DNA from 3 places in the Janthinobacterium sp. SUN206 genome. Region 3 is predicted to be linked to each of the others. Evidence: predicted binding sites of a transcription regulator. Region 3 holds the regulator's gene; each other region holds the start of a gene.
The links. The regulator HrcA, encoded in region 3, represses chaperone genes, less so after heat shock. The targets are predictions, from matches to a motif close to TTAGCACTCNNNNNNNNNGAGTGCTAA.
Positions count from the first base shown of each region.

Region 1 (5,712 bases), on a different contig from region 3:
GCCGCTACGACTTTCCCCAGCCGCGGCGCGACGCCTTTGGCGAGCGCAGCTACCCGGCCGAACAAGTGCAAAAGTTGCGCATGGTCAAACGCCTGCTGGACCTCGGATTTCGTCCGGGAAAAATCATGCAGCACAGCACCGCGCAACTGCAGCAGCTGGCCAGCGCCGGCAGCACGCCGCCGCCCGCGCCGGCGCCCCAGTTCGAACACTACCTGGCCCTGTGCCGCAGCCACCAGATGGCGGAACTGGGCGACGCCCTGCGCCAGGCGCTGGCCGTGCTGGGCTTGAAAGCGTTCACCATCGACGTCATCGCCCCCCTCACCGGCATGGTGGGCGACGCGTGGGCTTGCGGCGAACTGGCCGTGTACGAAGAGCATCTGTATAGCGAAACCTTGCAAACGGTGATGCGGCACGCCATCTTTTCCCTGCCGCAAGCAAGCAGCCCGTCCATGCGCTCGCCGCGCATCGTCCTCAGCACCTTGCCGCAGGAGCGTCACGGCCTGGGGCTGCTGATGGCCGAGGCGCTGTGCGCGGCGGCCGGCGCCCATTGCATGTCGCTGGGCGTGGAAACGCCGCTGACGGACATCGTCGCGGCCGCCCGCGCACAGCGGGCCGACATCGTCGCGCTATCGTTTTCCAGCGCCAGCAAGCAACGGCAGACGCGCGACAGCCTGCAGCAGCTGCATGCGAGCTTGCCTCCAAGCATGGAATTGTGGGCAGGGGGACGCAGTCCCGTGCTGACCAGGCAGCCGCCACCCTTCTTGCATGTGCTGGACTTGCGGCAAGTCGACGAAAGCATCGCCGACTGGCGCCGCCGCCACCAGGCGCTCGCCCTGCAAACCCACTGAACCGGCGGAAAAGCGCGGCAACTGCGGCGATCTCCGTGGATAGCGGCGCAATGTTGCCAATCGAACAGTAAAGCATGAAGGGCCGGGCGCGCTCTGGTAGAATAGCCCGTAACACAGTGTCCGGCGCCGCCGGGCCTTAGGTCAGCACCCGCCACCACACATCCATGTTTAGTTTCTTCAAGAAAAAACCCATCGCTCCCGAGGCTGCACCAGCCGAGCCCCTCGTCCTTCCCGCCGCCACGCCGCCTGCACCGCAGCCTGCCGCCACGCCCCTGAGCGGCGCACCTGCCGAGCTCGTGCCTGTGATCGTGGCAGCCGAACCCGAGAAAAAATCGTGGATGACGCGCCTGAAGGCCGGCCTGTCGAAAACCTCGAACACCCTGTCCGTGCTGTTCGTCGGCGCGAAGATCGACGACGCCCTGTACGAAGAGCTGGAAGCGGCGCTGCTGATGTCGGACGCCGGCATCGACGCCACGGAATTCCTGCTGACGGAATTGAAGAAAAAGGTCAAGGAAGACAAGCTGCTCGACGCGGCCGCCGTCAAGGCCGCCCTGAAAGTGCTGCTGATCGACCTGCTCTCGCCGCTGGAAAAGCGCTTCGAACTGGGCCGCCACAAGCCGCTGGTGATGATGATTTCCGGCGTGAATGGCGCAGGCAAGACGACCACCATCGGCAAGCTGGCCAAGCACATGCAGTCGAATAGCCAGTCCGTGCTGCTGGCCGCGGGCGACACCTTCCGCGCCGCCGCGCGCGAACAGTTGATGGTCTGGGGCGAACGCAACAACGTCACCGTGATTTCGCAGGAATCGGGCGACCCGGCCGCCGTAGCCTACGACTCCGTGCAATCGGCGAAGGCGCGCGGCATCGACGTGGTGATGGTCGACACGGCGGGACGCTTGCCGACACAGTTGCACCTGATGGAAGAATTGAAGAAAATCAAGCGCGTGATCGGCAAGGGCATGGATGGCGCGCCGCATGAAACCCTGCTTGTGATCGACGGCAACACGGGCCAGAATGCCCTCACGCAAGTGAAGGCCTTCGACGATGCCCTGCAGCTGAGCGGCCTGGTGATTACCAAGCTGGACGGTACCGCCAAGGGCGGCGTGCTGGCGGCGATCGCCCGCGTGCGTCCCGTGCCCGTGTATTTCATCGGCATCGGTGAGAAAATTGAAGACTTGCAGCCTTTCGTGGCTGCCGAATTTGTCGAAGCGCTGCTAGGATAAGCCTATACATGATTGAATTTCAGCACGTCTCCAAGCAATACTCCGCCGACGCCGTGGCGCTCAGCGACATTTCCCTCAATATTGCCAAAGGCGAGCTGGTGTTTTTAGCGGGCCCGTCCGGCGCCGGCAAATCCACCTTGCTGAAAATGATCGCCGCCATGGAACGCCCCACGTCGGGCAAGCTGATCGTCAATGGCCAGGACATGGCGAAGATCAAGCCGGCCGGCGTGCCCTTCCTGCGCCGCAACATGGGCCTGATCTTCCAGCAGCAAAAATTGCTCAACGACCGCTCCATCCTGGCCAACGTCATGCTGCCGCTGCTCGTCGTCGGCGCCCACAAGACGGCCGCCGAACAGCGCGCGCGCGCCGCGCTCGATAAAGTCGGCTTGCTGGACCGCGCCATGGCGCGTCCCCTGTCGCTGTCGGGCGGCGAGCAGCAGCGCGTGTCGATCGCGCGCGCCATCGTCAACCGGCCGCAGATCATCCTGGCCGACGAACCGACGGCCAACCTGGACCGCGCCAGCGCCAACAAGGTGCTCGACGCCCTGAAAGCGTTCCACTCCGTAGGCGTGACTTGTCTCATTTCCAGCCATGACGAACAGATGCTCGACGCCGCCGCCCGCGTGATCCACCTGAAAAACGGCCAGCTGGTGGCCATCGACAAGGCCACGCAGGCGCCCGTGTTCGCGCCGCCCGATCCCGATTTCGCCCCCGGCGCCGGAGATGACGCGGGAGAACAGGCATGAGAGGCTGGTTCCGTCAACATCGCTTCGCCCTCGGTTCGGCGCTGATCCACTTGCGCAAGTCGCCGGGCGGCTTCTTATTGAACGTGCTCGTCGTCGCCATCGCCCTGTCGCTGCCGTTCGCCGGCTTGACCATGCTCGACAATGTCCGTCCCATGTCGGAACAGATGTCGGTCGACCCGGAAATCAGCGTCTTCCTGAAGATCGACACGCCGCGCGAGCAAGCCGTGGGCCTGGCGGGCGCCATGCGCAAGATTGTCGGCGAGCAAAAGGCGAAGATCGTCTTCATCCCGCGCGAACAGGCGCTGGATTCGCTGAAAAACAAGAACGGCCTGGCCGACGTGCTGAGCACCCTGGGCGACAATCCCCTGCCCGACAGCTATGTGCTGAAACTCGACGCCTTCAGCAGCGCCAGCGAAGCGCAGGATGTCGATGCCGTGGCGGAACAGCTGCGCCACTTGCCCGGCGTGGAATCGGCGCAAGTCGATTCGGCCTGGGTCAAGCGCCTGGCGGCATTGCTGGGCGTGCTGCGCCTGGTGCTGCTGCTGCTGGCCATTACCCTGGGCGTGGCCGTGATCGCCGTCGTCTTCAATACCATCCGCCTGCAGGTGATGCAGCAGCGCGATGAAATCAGCATCTCGAAATTGATCGGCGCGACGGACACCTTCATCCACCGCCCCTTCTATTACACGGGCGCCCTGCTGGGCTTGTGCGCCGGCGCGCTGGCCCTGGGCGCCGTGGCGCTGGCCTTGCAGCCGCTGAACACGGCGATTGCCGAGTTTGCCCGTTTGTACGCGTCCGAATTCCAGCTGGTGCCGCTGGCGCCGCTGCCGATGGCCGGCTTGCTGGCCGTCAGCGCCGGCCTGGGCCTGATCGGCGCCTTCCTGTGCGTGCAGCGCCACCTGGCGCGCCTGAACTGACCTTCTTTCCCATGGCGGCGCCTCCGGTGCCGCCATGCGCCCTCCCCATACTGCTGTTATCTTGATATTAAGCAAGTATTCTTAAGGTTCGCTTCAGCCAGAGGCCGTAGACTGGCTACGTTGTCGTGAAGCGGCCTGCAGCACTGTTCAGATCGCTATTCAGACATATTTATCAGGCATTCATTTGCCATAGCATTTAGGCTATCAGATCGATTAAATGTGCTGATTGGCACTCTCAAGCAGAGAGTGCTAATATAGGGACATACCAACAGCAGAACCGCCATGGACGCCAGATCAAGATGGTGCCGCGATCTGCAAAGTGCAAGACCGAATACGCAAAAACGACGATACAAGCTGCCACGTCGCGTGACGTGGCCAACTGGAACAAAGCAAGACTACGAGGGAGAAAACATGACTATGATGTCCGCAACGTCCGCATTGGTTCCGACCAAAAGTAATGCGCTGGGCCTCGGGTTCACTGGCAATCTGGGCAATATCGACGCCTATATTTCGGCCGTGAACCGCCTGCCCATGTTGACCCACGACGAAGAAATTTCGCTGGCGACACGCCTGCGAGAAAAAAATGACCTGGCCGCCGCGCAAGAACTGGTGCTGTCGCACCTGCGCCTGGTGGTCTCGATTGCCCGCGGCTACCTGGGCTATGGCTTGCCGCACGCCGACCTGATTCAGGAAGGCAATATCGGCTTGATGAAAGCCGTGAAACGTTTCGATCCGGACCAGGGCGTGCGCCTGGTCTCGTACGCCATGCACTGGGTGAAAGCCGAGATGCATGAGTACATCCTGAAAAACTGGCGCCTGGTCAAGGTCGCGACGACGAAGGCGCAGCGCAAGCTGTTCTTCAACCTGCGCAGCCACAAGACGGGCCTGGATGCGATGACGCCGAAGCAGATCGATGCGCTGGCCAAGCTGCTCGACGTGAAACGCGAAGAAGTGATCGAGATGGAAACGCGTTTGAGCGGCCGCGACATTGCTCTGGAATCGCCGACCGACGATGAAGACGACAAGTTTTCGCCGATCGCCTACCTGTCGTCGGAGCAAAGCGAGCCGACCAAGGTGCTGGAAGCGGAACAAGTGACGCGGCTGCAATCGGAAGGCCTGGAAACGGCCCTGTCCAAGCTGGACGCCCGTTCGCGCCGCATCATCGAAGCGCGCTGGCTGGCCAACGACGACGGTTCCGGCGCCACCCTGCACGCGCTGGCGGAAGAGTTCGGCGTATCGGCCGAGCGCATCCGCCAGATCGAAGTGGCGGCGCTGAAAAAAATGAAGGGCGCGCTGGCGGCCTACGTGTAATCGCAAGCAATGCCGCAATGTAAAAGGCGCCGCAAGGCGCCTTTTAGTTTTACTACTTGATGTTTATCAACAGATAAACATGGCAGCCAGTTAAGCTGCAGCCAGGCCCTTGCTGATCAATTCAGCAACGACTTCATTCAGATCCGCACCGCGCTCCTTGGCCAGGGTCTGCAATTGCAAGACCAGATCGCTGTTCAGCTTGACGGCGAATGGCACCAGGCCCAGGGCCTGGTCGCGCTTGCGCTGTTCGCGGCGGTCGACGACCACCGCTTCCTTACCGAATGCACCGGCGCCGGGAACATTCATCTTTCCCATCAGTTTCTTGGCATCGCTTTTGGCCAGGTCGGTTTTTTTCATGGTTGTTTCCTGATTTTCAAAACAGCCATTCTACGCAGTAATCGGCGCGCCGCGTGGCTCGCGCCTCAATTCATCGGCAGCACGCCAATAGTGCGCCGGAAAAATATCATTTTGTTACTATCATTTTATCCCACGCGTGAACAAGCACGCCGGGGACGCTCCACCTGAAAGGAAAAACATGTCTACTCTGAACCGCTCTTATCGCACCGTGCTGCTTCCCCTGTTCTTCGCCTGCCTGGCCATGCTGGCCGGCTGCGGCGCGGCCGGCAGCGCCGGTGACGCGGAAAACACGCCGCGTAGCGTCACCCAC
Region 1 covers NZ_JAPWIB010000006.1:204,162-209,873, reverse strand. The annotation lists gene O3300_RS26965 (MerR family transcriptional regulator) at 1-848, shown strand, start outside; gene ftsY (signal recognition particle-docking protein FtsY) at 1,013-2,071, shown strand; gene O3300_RS26955 (cell division ATP-binding protein FtsE) at 2,080-2,817, shown strand; gene ftsX (permease-like cell division protein FtsX) at 2,814-3,734, shown strand; gene rpoH (RNA polymerase sigma factor RpoH) at 4,152-5,045, shown strand; gene O3300_RS26940 (hypothetical protein) at 5,136-5,402, opposite strand; gene O3300_RS26935 (hypothetical protein) at 5,581-5,712, shown strand, end outside.
Region 1: the regulator HrcA is predicted to act here: its motif matches at 3,961-3,987, upstream of rpoH (RNA polymerase sigma factor RpoH).

Region 2 (5,712 bases), on a different contig from region 3:
GCGCAGGAACATCGGCATCAGCAGCGAAGCGAAGAAGGAGCCGAAGTTGATGATCCAGTAGAACAGGTCGAATACCAGCTTGGCCTTGTGCTTGTTGGTCTGGTCGAACTGGTCGCCGACAAACGAGGCCACCAGCGGCTTGATGCCCCCGGAACCGAAGGCGATCAGGAACAGGCCGAAATAGAAGCCGTTGACGCTGTTTTCAAACAGGGCCAGGCAGGCATGGCCGGCGCAATACACAAGGCTGAGCCAGAAGATGGTGTTGTATTTGCCAAAGAAGCGGTCGGCCAGCCAGCCGCCCAGCAGCGGGAAGAAGTACACGCCGATGACGAAGGTGTGGAAGACGTGCTTGGCTTCGCCCGTGCGCTGGTCGATCGGGATCATCAGCAGCAAGGTGCTGATGAGGAATGGCGTCAGGATGTTGCGCATGCCATAGAAGCTGAAGCGTTCGCAGCCTTCGTTGGCGATGATGTACGGTATTTGCCGCGGCATTTTGCCCGTGGCGGTTTGTGTCTCGGCCGATGACATTGGCTCTCCCCCAAGTTTTTTTTGTAAGCCGCGATGCTAAGGCCTGCCGCGTTTGCTTGCAACAGAAAAAACGGCCTGTCCGCTATTTCGCAGAGATTTGTAAGGTATTGATTTTCATAAAGACATTACTTTCGGCACTTGCGCGCGCCGGGCGGGGCAGCCACAGCTGCATTTGCAGCATGCCATCCGATGCGGGACAGTCTTCCAGGGTAAAACCGCAACCGAGGTACAGGGTCAATGCCGCGTGGTTGTCCTGCGCCACGGCCAGGCGCACGCGGCCCAGTTCGGGAATGGCGCAGGCATGGGTGATGGCGGCCTGCACCAGTTGCCGTCCCGCGCCGCGTCCGCGCGCCTGCGGCGCCACGTACACGCCCCACAGGCTGGCCTTGTCATGCACGACGGCAATCGGTTCGCGGCGCAGGCCGGCCAGCGCGATCAATTGTTCCTCGTCGAAAGCGCCAAATATTATTTGGTGGGAAGTGGCGCGCAAGCGCTGGGCTATCTGTGCCAGCGGCAAACCGCTTTCCGCCGCATGCGTGGTGCAGAAGGCGGCGGGCAGTTCGGCGATGCCGGCCAGGCGCAGCGCGCGGTAGGCGGCAACGTCGTCTGGCGCGAGGGGACGGACAGTGATGGCTGGCATGTGGGCGAGTATCGGGCTTCGATGCCAGAAAGTAAAGCTTGCGCTGCAAGGCAAGCGTCCCTGGCCATCGCGCCCGTCGCCGGCGCAGGGGCCTTACTGCGTGGCGACGCGCTGCATGGGCGCATTGTCCTTGCGCCATTGTTCCAGGCTGATCAGCTCAGCGCTGACGATGTCGTCGACGAGGATGCGCTTGCCGTCGGGCGAAACGACGAAACTCTCCCACCGATGCGCCGCATCGGGCGTGCTTTCGAAAAAGCTCAGCTGATAACAGGCGACGCCATCGACGAGGCGCGTCTCGGGTGACGTTTCCATCACGGCACCATGGGCGCGGCCGCCCGACGCCTTTTCGATATGCGCCGACCAGGCCTTGATTTCCGGCAAAGCCATCAAGGCATCGATGGCGCGCGCGTTCTGCTCCGGCGCCGCCGTCTGGCTGCTCGCGGCGGGGGCATTGTCTGCCTGCGGCGCGGATTGCTGGTGCAGGTAGAAAGCGCCGAGCCCGGCGGCCAGCAAGCCGGCCAGGATGCCGGCGATGATGGTGGTTTTGGAAGAGGAGGCGCGTGGCGGCATGATGGTGAGCATGGGAAAGAGGGACGATGGCGGCCATGCTAAAGCAAAACGCCCAGGCCGGCAATCGCCGGGCTTGCCAAACGGGTTTGCGAAACGGGTGTGCCAAATCGCCAGGCGAAAAAAAGCCACCTTCCGTAGAAGGTGGCTTTCGGGGCCGCCGGGAGGCGCTGGCAGCTTTTGGTCTGCCAGCCCTGTCCCTGCGTATGCGGCCAGTCGCGCCGTCGCCTGCGCGACTGGCCGCCGGACATTACATCATGCCGTCCATGCCGCCCATGCCGCCCATACCACCCATGCCGCCGCCCATGCCGCCGCCTGCTTTGTCGTCAGCGATTTCGCAGACCATGCAGTCGGTCGTCAGCATCAGCGAAGCGATCGAAGCGGCGTTTTGCAGCGCCGAACGGGTCACTTTGGCTGGGTCCAGGACGCCCATTTCAACCATGTCGCCATACGTGCCATTGGCAGCGTTGTAGCCGTAGTTGCCCGAGCCAGCCAGTACGGCTGCCACGACGACCGAAGCTTCTTCGCCAGCGTTTTGCACGATCATGCGCAGTGGCTCTTCCATTGCGCGCAGGACGATCTTGATACCAGCGTCTTGATCAGGATTGTCGCCCTTGACCGTGATGTTGGCGCGTGCGCGCAGCAGGGCTACGCCGCCGCCTGGCACGATGCCTTCTTCCACGGCAGCGCGGGTTGCGTGCAGTGCATCTTCAACGCGGGCTTTTTTCTCTTTCATTTCGACTTCGGTGGCTGCGCCAACCTTGATCACGGCAACGCCGCCAGCCAGTTTGGCTACGCGCTCTTGCAGTTTTTCACGGTCGTAGTCCGAGGTCGCTTCTTCGATCTGTACGCGTACTTGTTTTACGCGTGCTTCGATCGAGGCAGCTTCGCCGGCGCCATCGATAACGATGGTGTTTTCCTTGCCCACTTCGATGCGTTTCGCTTGGCCCAGTTCGGCCAGGGTCACTTTTTCCAGGGTCAGGCCGACTTCTTCAGCGATCACTTGGCCGCCGGTCAGGACAGCGATGTCTTCCAGCATGGCTTTGCGGCGGTCGCCGAAGCCAGGGGCTTTCACTGCGCAAGTTTTCAGGATGCCGCGGATGTTGTTCACAACCAGGGTCGCCAGCGCTTCGCCTTCGATGTCTTCCGCGATGATCAGCAGTGGACGGCCAGCTTTTGCGACTTGTTCCAGTACCGGCAGCAGGTCACGGATGTTCGAGATTTTCTTGTCGCACAGCAGGACGAATGGGCTGTCCAGTACGGCAACTTGTTTTTCTGGGTTGTTGATGAAGTATGGCGACAGGTAGCCGCGGTCGAACTGCATGCCTTCAACGATGTCCAGCTCGTCGTTCAGCGACTTGCCGTCTTCTACGGTGATGACGCCTTCTTTGCCGACTTTTTCCATCGCTTCAGCGATACGCTCGCCGATCGAGTAGTCCGAGTTCGCCGAGATCGCGCCAACCTGGGCGATTTCCTTGGTCGTGGTGCAAGGACGGGCGATTTTCGCCAGTTCTTCGACGGTGGCTGCAACAGCCTTGTCGATACCGCGCTTCAGGTCCATCGGGTTCATGCCGGCGGCAACGAACTTCATGCCTTCGCGCACGATGGCTTGTGCCAGCACGGTGGCGGTGGTGGTGCCGTCGCCGGCGTTGTCGCTGGTGCGGGAAGCAACTTCCTTGACCATTTGCGCGCCCATGTTCATGAGCTTGTCTTTGAGTTCAACTTCTTTCGCTACCGATACACCATCCTTGGTGACGGTAGGGGCGCCGAACGAGCGCTCCAGGACCACGTTGCGGCCTTTCGGGCCCAGCGTTACTTTGACTGCGTTGGCGAGGATGTTGACGCCTTCGACCATCTTGGCGCGCGCTGCGTCGCCGAATACTACTTCTTTAGCTGCCATGTTCAATTCTCCTGAGTTTCGGGATGTATCTGTCTACAACGTGGAAACAATTACTTGACGACGATCGCCATGATGTCTTCTTCGCGCATGACCAGCAGCTCATCACCGTCAACTTTGACGGTTTGGCCGGCGTACTTGCCGAACAGGACGCGGTCGCCCACTTTGACATCCAGAGGACGGACTTTGCCGTCGTCGAGAATCTTGCCATTGCCTACGGCAAGGACTTCGCCTTGATCCGGTTTTTCAGCAGCTGCATCAGGAATGATGAGGCCGGACGCAGTTTTGGTTTCCTGGTCGAGGCGTTTGACGATGACGCGATCGTTCAATGGGCGCAGATTCATACAAAACTCCTTAAAGTTCAATGGATAAGTGTTGCTAAATGAATACATGCCTGGCGCAGCGCCAGGCCTGCTTTCAGTGACCGCCGTTGAAAGCAGCCCGCAACGGTCAAGCAAACCCCATGTCATCGAGTGCGTGCCGGCGCTGGGCAGTGGTGGCATCGCGGCGTCGCCCGCCGCGTAGTGTTCCCTGCTGTTGTCCGGCATGCACCATCATGTCCTGAGGATTGCTACGAAAGAGTTTGTTAGCACTCTCTACTAACGAGTGCTAATTATAGGGACGCTAAGGGTCAACTTCAAGGGCTTATTCAAGGGGAACATATAGATAGATGCTGAGCAGAGCCTGCATCTACACAGGGTTTGCGCCAGCACAAGCCTCGTTCCCGGGCGTCAGCAACAGGCGCGACTCTAGCATGTCGTTCGGAGAGGGGGTGTTCCTGTACGCACAGGAAACAGAGTTTGACTATGAAATTTGATAAGATGATTGCAATTGCATATCAATATCGCCACATATCACCGCTCGCGCCAGAAAGAACACCATGCCATTCCCGCTTTCCCGTCCCGCCCTGCGCCTGCTGGGTGCCACCGTCATCGGCTTCGCCTGCCTGGGCAATGCCGCCGCGCAAACGCCCACCATCGTCGATGAAATCACCGTGGCGGCTTTGACCCCGCTGGAAAAGGACATGCTGCTCAATGACTTGTTCAACGACTTGAACAAGGATGACGACGACCAGGAAGCCCATGTGTGGGATAACGGCGGCGACCGCGGCGTGCTGGTGAAAGTCACGTATAACTTCAGCAACTCCGGCATGACGGAGCACAGCCTGAAGGCGCACGTCTGTCGCGACCTGAAATTCGTCGTTACGGCAGGCGACAAGTCGCAGGACCTGAGCCGCCGCACCTGTTCGCAAAACAGCGGCCGCTGGGATGTGCAGGGCAAGGATCCGGCGCCCGTCGTATATCCGCCATTCCTGTCCGACGTGACCATCGCCAAGCTGAATGCCAAGGAAAAACAAGCCTTGCTGACGGCTGCCGTGCGCACCTTGAAGGATGAAGAGGATGGCAAGACGCGCCAGTGGAGCAACAAGGGCCTGGGCAATGCGGTGCCGCTGGCAGTGCGCCTGACGCCCTCGGGGACGGACGCCAAACCTGGCAGCTACCGCAGTACTTGCCGCGACTTGACGATGGTGCTTGACGGAAAGGGTGGACAACAGACGCTGACGCGCCGCTCTTGCGAAAACCGCTATGGCGGACTGGATATCGAACCCGATTACGTCGACGAGTAAAACGCCGCCATCGCGGCGCTGGCGGATGCGTGCAGATGGCGAAAAGCGCCGGAAAAAGCGTGTATTGTCCGCCAACTGCCCTGCATTGATGTAAATATGTGTGACAGCGGCGTGATTCGATTGACGCCCATGGAGCGTCCGCCCTATAGTGGCGGGATGATTTCCGAATTCAACGAATTATCCGACAAAATAGGCCTGCTGGCCGAAATGACCCATGCGCTGCGCCGTGAAAACGCGCAATTGCGCAAGGACAATGCCGCGCTGGCCGCCGACAACGCCCTGTACGTGCAACGCATGCGCGAGGCGCAGGAGCGGGTGGAAGCGTTGCTGGAAAAAATTCCCGAACTGGTGCAAGCTGGTCTGGAGCAAGCCGCTTCGGAAGCGGGCGCCTATATTGCCGAGAACGAGAAGGAAGCGTAATGCCGCGTGTCGATGTCAATATCATGGGCCAGT
Region 2 covers NZ_JAPWIB010000001.1:2,597,215-2,602,926, reverse strand. The annotation lists gene O3300_RS11765 (oligopeptide:H+ symporter) at 1-492, opposite strand, end outside; gene O3300_RS11760 (GNAT family N-acetyltransferase) at 611-1,168, opposite strand; gene O3300_RS11755 (hypothetical protein) at 1,262-1,738, opposite strand; gene groL (chaperonin GroEL) at 1,986-3,635, opposite strand; gene groES (co-chaperone GroES) at 3,686-3,976, opposite strand; gene O3300_RS11740 (hypothetical protein) at 4,513-5,259, shown strand; gene O3300_RS11735 (DUF904 domain-containing protein) at 5,389-5,679, shown strand; gene O3300_RS11730 (cell division protein ZapA) at 5,679-5,712, shown strand, end outside.
Region 2: the regulator HrcA is predicted to act here: its motif matches at 4,219-4,245, upstream of groES (co-chaperone GroES).

Region 3 (5,712 bases):
GATGGTCGACGGGTCGCGTTCGCCCGTCACGCCTTCGCGGCCGTACACGGCGCATTCCTTCAAGTCGCGTCCCAAGGCACCGGCCACCACTTCACCCATTTGCAGGGCCGTGCCCGATGGCGCATCGACCTTGAAGCGGTGATGGGCTTCGATAATTTCAATGTCGTAGCCTTCGGACAAGCTTTTCGCGGCCAGTTCCAGCAATTTCATGGTGACATTCACGCCCACGCTCATGTTCGGCGCGAACATGATGGCCGTCTTTTCGGCGGCGGCGGCAATGGCGGCCTTGCCAGCGTCGTCGAAACCGGTGGTGCCGATGATCATCTTGATGCCGTGCTCGGCGCAATACGCCAGGTGCTGCAAAGTGCCTTCCGGACGCGTGAAATCGATCAGGAAGTCGGCGTTCGCCAGGCCCTTCGCCAGGTCGGACTGCGTCAGCACGCCGGCCGGCTTGCCGAGGAAGGCGGCCGCATCCTGTCCGATCGATGGCGAACCGGCACGGTCGAGCGCGCCGGCCAGCACGGCGTCGGGCGCATTGCTGACCGCTTCGATCAGGATATGGCCCATGCGGCCGCTGGCGCCAGCGATGGCAATTTTCAGTTCAGTCATTTTATTCTCTTACAGCAACTTATTTGGTGGGTTCGGCAGCAGGTGCAGGTGCAGGTGCAGGTGCAGGTGCAGGCTCGGCGGCAGGTGCAGGCGTCACTTCCGGCTTGCTCACAGGAATGGCAGGGGCGGCATCGGCCGGCACGGGCACGGCGCTCGGCGCCACGGGCGACGGCACGGCGGCGGCTGGCGCGTCGGCCTTGGCGACCTTGGCGAACGGCGACGGGCCGGCGATACGGTCGATGTATTCTTTCTCCGTCGGCAAGTTACCGCCTTCGAAACGTTCAACCTTGCCATCCTTGCCGAAGTACACGACCACGCGGCTGCTGGTGGTTTCGCCACTGCCCCGTGCCAGGCGGAATGGATAATCCCAGCGGTCGGCATGGAAGATATCGGTCAGCAGCGAGGTGCCGAGGACGAAACGCACCTGATCGCGCGTCATGCCCACTTTCAACTGGGCCAGCATCTCTTCAGAGACAAAGTTGCCTTGTTGAATGTCAGGACGGTAGGGCGAGAAAAACCACATGAATTTCTGCAGCGGCGTAATGGTGGTCGTTTGTGCGCCCTGTTCGGGAACCAGTTCCTTGCCTTCTTTTTGAGCAGCTGCCGGCTTTTCGCCCAGGATGCCACGGTTGGCGCAGCCGGACATGGCCAGCGCGACACAGACCATGCCTGCCAAGACTGGTGCTCGAAATGGAATACGGTGCCAGAGAGATGGCAATACAGCCGGTGTTACGCGCATAAATGACCTCAATTGGATGAACAAAACGCCAGGAGTGACCGGCCCGCCAAAAAAAAGCATATTTTGGCACTCCCCGACAAAACGCTATATGATAAAGCACCTGACCCACATACGAGCAACAAACATGAGTAACAATCCTAGTGATCTCAAGGCAAGCGGCCTGAAAGCCACCCTGCCACGGCTGAAGATACTCGATATCTTCCAGAGTAGCCCGGTACGCCACCTGACCGCGGAAGACGTCTACAAGATTCTGCTGGCCGACAATATGGATGTCGGTTTGGCAACTGTCTACCGCGTCCTCACGCAATTCGAACAGGCCGGCTTGCTCAATCGCAACCATTTTGAAACCGGCAAGGCGATTTTCGAGCTCAACGAAGGTTCCCACCACGACCATCTGGTGTGCCTCGACTGTGGCCGGGTCGAAGAATTCTTCGACGAAGACATCGAAGTGCGCCAGCAAAAAGTGGCCGAAGAGCGCGGCTTCAAGATCGCCGAACACGCTTTGGCCATCTACGGCAACTGCATCAAGACGGCTTGCCCGCACAAAACAGCCTGACCCAAGCCGGCCGTTTCCGCAAGGGAACGGCCGGCGCGCCAGGCAGTACGATCAATGATGGCTCAGTGCGCTTGACAGCAGCTTGGCCGTGATATCGACGATCGGGATGACGCGCTCGTAAGCCATGCGCGTCGGCCCGATCACTCCCAACGTTCCCACGATCTTGCCGTTGACTTCATACGGCGCCGTCACCACGCTCATCTCATCCATCGGCACCAGGTTCGATTCGCCGCCGATAAAAATCTGTACGCCCGTCGCCTTGCTCGACACGTCGAGCAACTGCATCAAGCCCGTTTTTTGCTCGAACATGTCGAACATCTGGCGCAGCGAATGCATGTTCGACGACAGATCGCTCACGCTGAGCAAGTTGCGCTCGCCGGAAATCACCATGTCATCGCTATGGTCCGCCATCGCTTCGCTGCCCGCTTCCACGGCCGCCTGCATCAAACTGCCCATATCGTCGCGCAACTGGCGCAATTCGCCCTGCAGGCGCACGCGCACGGCATCGAAGGACAGGCCGCCATAATTCTGGTTGATGTAATTGGCCGATTGCACCAGTTGCGCCGGCGTATAGTCGGCCTCCGTCAGCAATAAACGGTTCTGCACGTCGCCGCCGGGCGCAACGATGACGAGCAGGATGCGTTTTTCCGACAGGCGCAGGAATTCGATTTGCTGGAACACGGATTCGCGGCGCGGACTGAGCACGACGCCGGCAAATTGCGACAGCGACGACAGCATCTGCGCCGCGTTGGCGATGGTTTTTTGCGGTTGCGGCGTCTGCAGGCGCATGCGCGATTCCACCAGGTGCTCGTCCAGGTGCCGCACGGTCAGCAAGGTGTCGACAAAGATGCGGTAGCCGCGCGGCGTGGGGATGCGTCCGGCCGAGGTGTGCGGACTGGACACATAACCGAGCTCTTCCAGGTCGGCCATGATGTTGCGGATCGTGGCCGGCGACAGGTCCAGGCCGGAAATTTTCGACAAGGCGCGCGAACCGACCGGCAGGCCGTCGGCGATATATCGCTCGACCAGGGCTTTCAGCAGTGTTTGGGCACGTGTATCGAGTTGCATGGTGTTTTATTTAGGCAAGTATTTTGTTAAGCAAGCGGCAACGAAAGCGGCCGAACGTGCGTCAACAGCGCCTATTATGCACGTTCGCCCGGCCTGCGGCGATCAATCTTCCAGTTGCCCTTGCAACCACAGCAACAATTCATCAAAGTTGGCGCAGATGGCGTCGGGCTGCACGCCGGCGGCCAGGTGCGCATCGCTGCCCTTGCGGTTCATCCAGACGGCGCGCATGCCCGCCCCCTGCGCTCCCGTCACGTCGAAATACAGGTCGTCGCCCACATACACGGCTTCATGGGGCGCGACGTCCAGCGCGGCGCAAGCTGCCAGGAAGATGCTGGCGTCGGGCTTGGCCACGCCAAAATCGCTGGCGGCGATCGATACCTTGAAATGCTGCGCCAGGCCGATAATGTCAAGGTCCGCATTGCCATTCGAGATCGAACCGACCAGCATGCGCTGGCGCATCCAGGCCAGGCCCGGCAAGACGTCGTCATAGGGCTGGACGCGGTTGCGCGCGGCCAGGAATTGCAGGATAGCGCCGTCGACCAGGGCGGGATCCTCGCCGGCAGCCTCGAAGGCGGCCAGCAAGCCCGCGCGGCGCAACTCGATCAGGTTGCCATGGAAATGCGGTTGTTCCTTGAGCATGGCCAGGCGGTGCTGGCGCAGCACCTCGATGGAAAACTGCCGCGCCACCTTGGGCGCATGCGTGGCCAGCCAGTCGTGCAGCAGGGTTTCCGCGGCGGCGATCACGGGCGCGATGGGCCACAAGGTATCGTCGAGGTCGAACAGGATGGCCTTGGGCGGCACGGCGGGTTTTACGGGGGCAAGGGACATGGGACTCACAATGGGATGCTGCGTCACGCTGCGCAGGATGCGTCTATTGTCGCACCGATCGACGCCGCCGGCATGGCTGCGCCCCCGTGAAATGGGGCCGGGCCAGCGCTTCCCGGCGAAAAATTGTTACAGGGTGATACAAGGCAAGGTCATCCAGCTTGCCAGATAGACTAAAATAGGCGCCATTCCAATGCGGCGCCAGCGTCCGCGTTGCGCTACCCAACTTAATTCGTTTTGGAGAATGTATGAAAAATTTGTACCTGCGCTCGATGCTGGCGGCGGCTTGCGCCGTCACCCTGGCAGCCTGCGGCGGCAGCGGCGGCAACCTGTATCTGCAAGTCTCAGTCAGCGGCCTGGCCAAGGATGGCCTGATTCTCCTGAATGACGGGGAACGCTTGCCGGTTCCTGTGGGCCAGGGCACCGTCGTCTTCACCAAGCTGGTCAAGAACGATGACCGCTACAATATTACCATCGCGGAACAGCCCAAGGGCGCCGTTTGCACCATCGCCAATGGCGCCGGCAAGGCATCGAGCTATTCCGTGAACACGGCCTTGGTGAGCTGCACAACCAACAGCTACCCGCTGAATGGCACGATCACAGGCCTGACCGCCGATGGCTTGCGCCTGGTGATGGGCCCCAAAGGCATCACCCTGTCGGCTGGCGCCACCGCCTACACATTCACTTCGGTAGCTGACGGCGCCCCGTACGGTATTTCCATACTGACTCAGCCAACGGGCCTGACGTGCCGCTTCCAGGGTTCAAAGAGTACCGACGCCAGCGATACGGTCGGCACGATGGGCTCTGCCGCCACGACCGCGGCCACACTTGACTGCACGCCGCAGTAATCCTTGCGATCCGTCACCTATTTTTTGGAGAAATACATGAAGTTATCCTGCTTGCGCCCACTCGCCGCGCTGCTGCTGACCCTGGGACTGGCCGCTTGCGGCGGCAAGGCCTCGTATGAGGTCGGCGGAACGATCTTTGGCTTGACCAATGAAGGGCTGATCCTGGCAAATGGCAGCGACACCCTCCCGGTTCCTGCGGGCAAAACGTCGTTCACTTTTATCAAGCGCATCGACTATGGCACCGACTACAACATCACCTTCAACAAACAACCGGCCCACATGACTTGCAGCATCAGCGGCGGTTCCGGCTCGGCTGGTCATTACATCAATATCAGCGCCGCTGTTACTTGCTTGCAAAACAAATATACCGTGGGCGGCACGATTTCCGGCCTGACCGTGGATGGCCTGGTGCTGATTAACGGTAGTACAATAACAACGGTGGCCAAGGACACCACGACGTTTACCATGGCCGGCCCAGTCGACTATGGCGACACCTATGCCGTCAGCGTCTCCGTTCAGCCGAAGGGTCTGCAGTGCGACCTGGCCCCAGGTACCGAAAAAGGCACCATGGGCGAAGGGAATGTAACGGCGGTGAAGATAGCCTGCAAACCCGTCTGAGTTGCGGCAACGGTAGCCGCCAGGCGGCTACCGGGAAGAGATATCATGGAAATCTATAGTTGATATTCCAAAGATAAATTGGAGTTATATGTGGCGATGCAGCATAATGCATCTGTCTCCTCCAACTCTTCCAAGAATTGGATTTAGCCCGCTTTTACCAGCGGGCTTTTTTTTGCCCAGAATTTCTCACGCGGGTTTATTCAAGCCCGGCTGCAACATCTGCACGATGCTGGAAAAATCCTGCTGCGCATAACCGGCTTGCGCATGCATCTGGTACATCTGACGCACCAGGCCGCCCAAGGGCGTGGGCGCGTTCGCCGACAGGGCCGACTGCTGCGCCAGGCCCAGGTCTTTCAGCATCAGCGCCGTGCCAAAGCCGCCCGTGTAATTGCGCGACGCGGGCGTACCGTCCATGACGCCGGGCCACGGGTTGTACACTTCCAGGGTCC
Region 3 covers NZ_JAPWIB010000004.1:478,568-484,279, forward strand. The annotation lists gene dapB (4-hydroxy-tetrahydrodipicolinate reductase) at 1-609, opposite strand, end outside; gene O3300_RS22800 (outer membrane protein assembly factor BamE) at 629-1,276, opposite strand; gene fur (ferric iron uptake transcriptional regulator) at 1,473-1,904, shown strand; gene hrcA (heat-inducible transcriptional repressor HrcA) at 1,956-2,972, opposite strand; gene O3300_RS22815 (HAD family hydrolase) at 3,075-3,800, opposite strand; gene O3300_RS22820 (hypothetical protein) at 4,046-4,645, shown strand; gene O3300_RS22825 (hypothetical protein) at 4,649-5,263, shown strand; partial or broken gene mmsB (3-hydroxyisobutyrate dehydrogenase) at 5,450-5,712, opposite strand, start outside.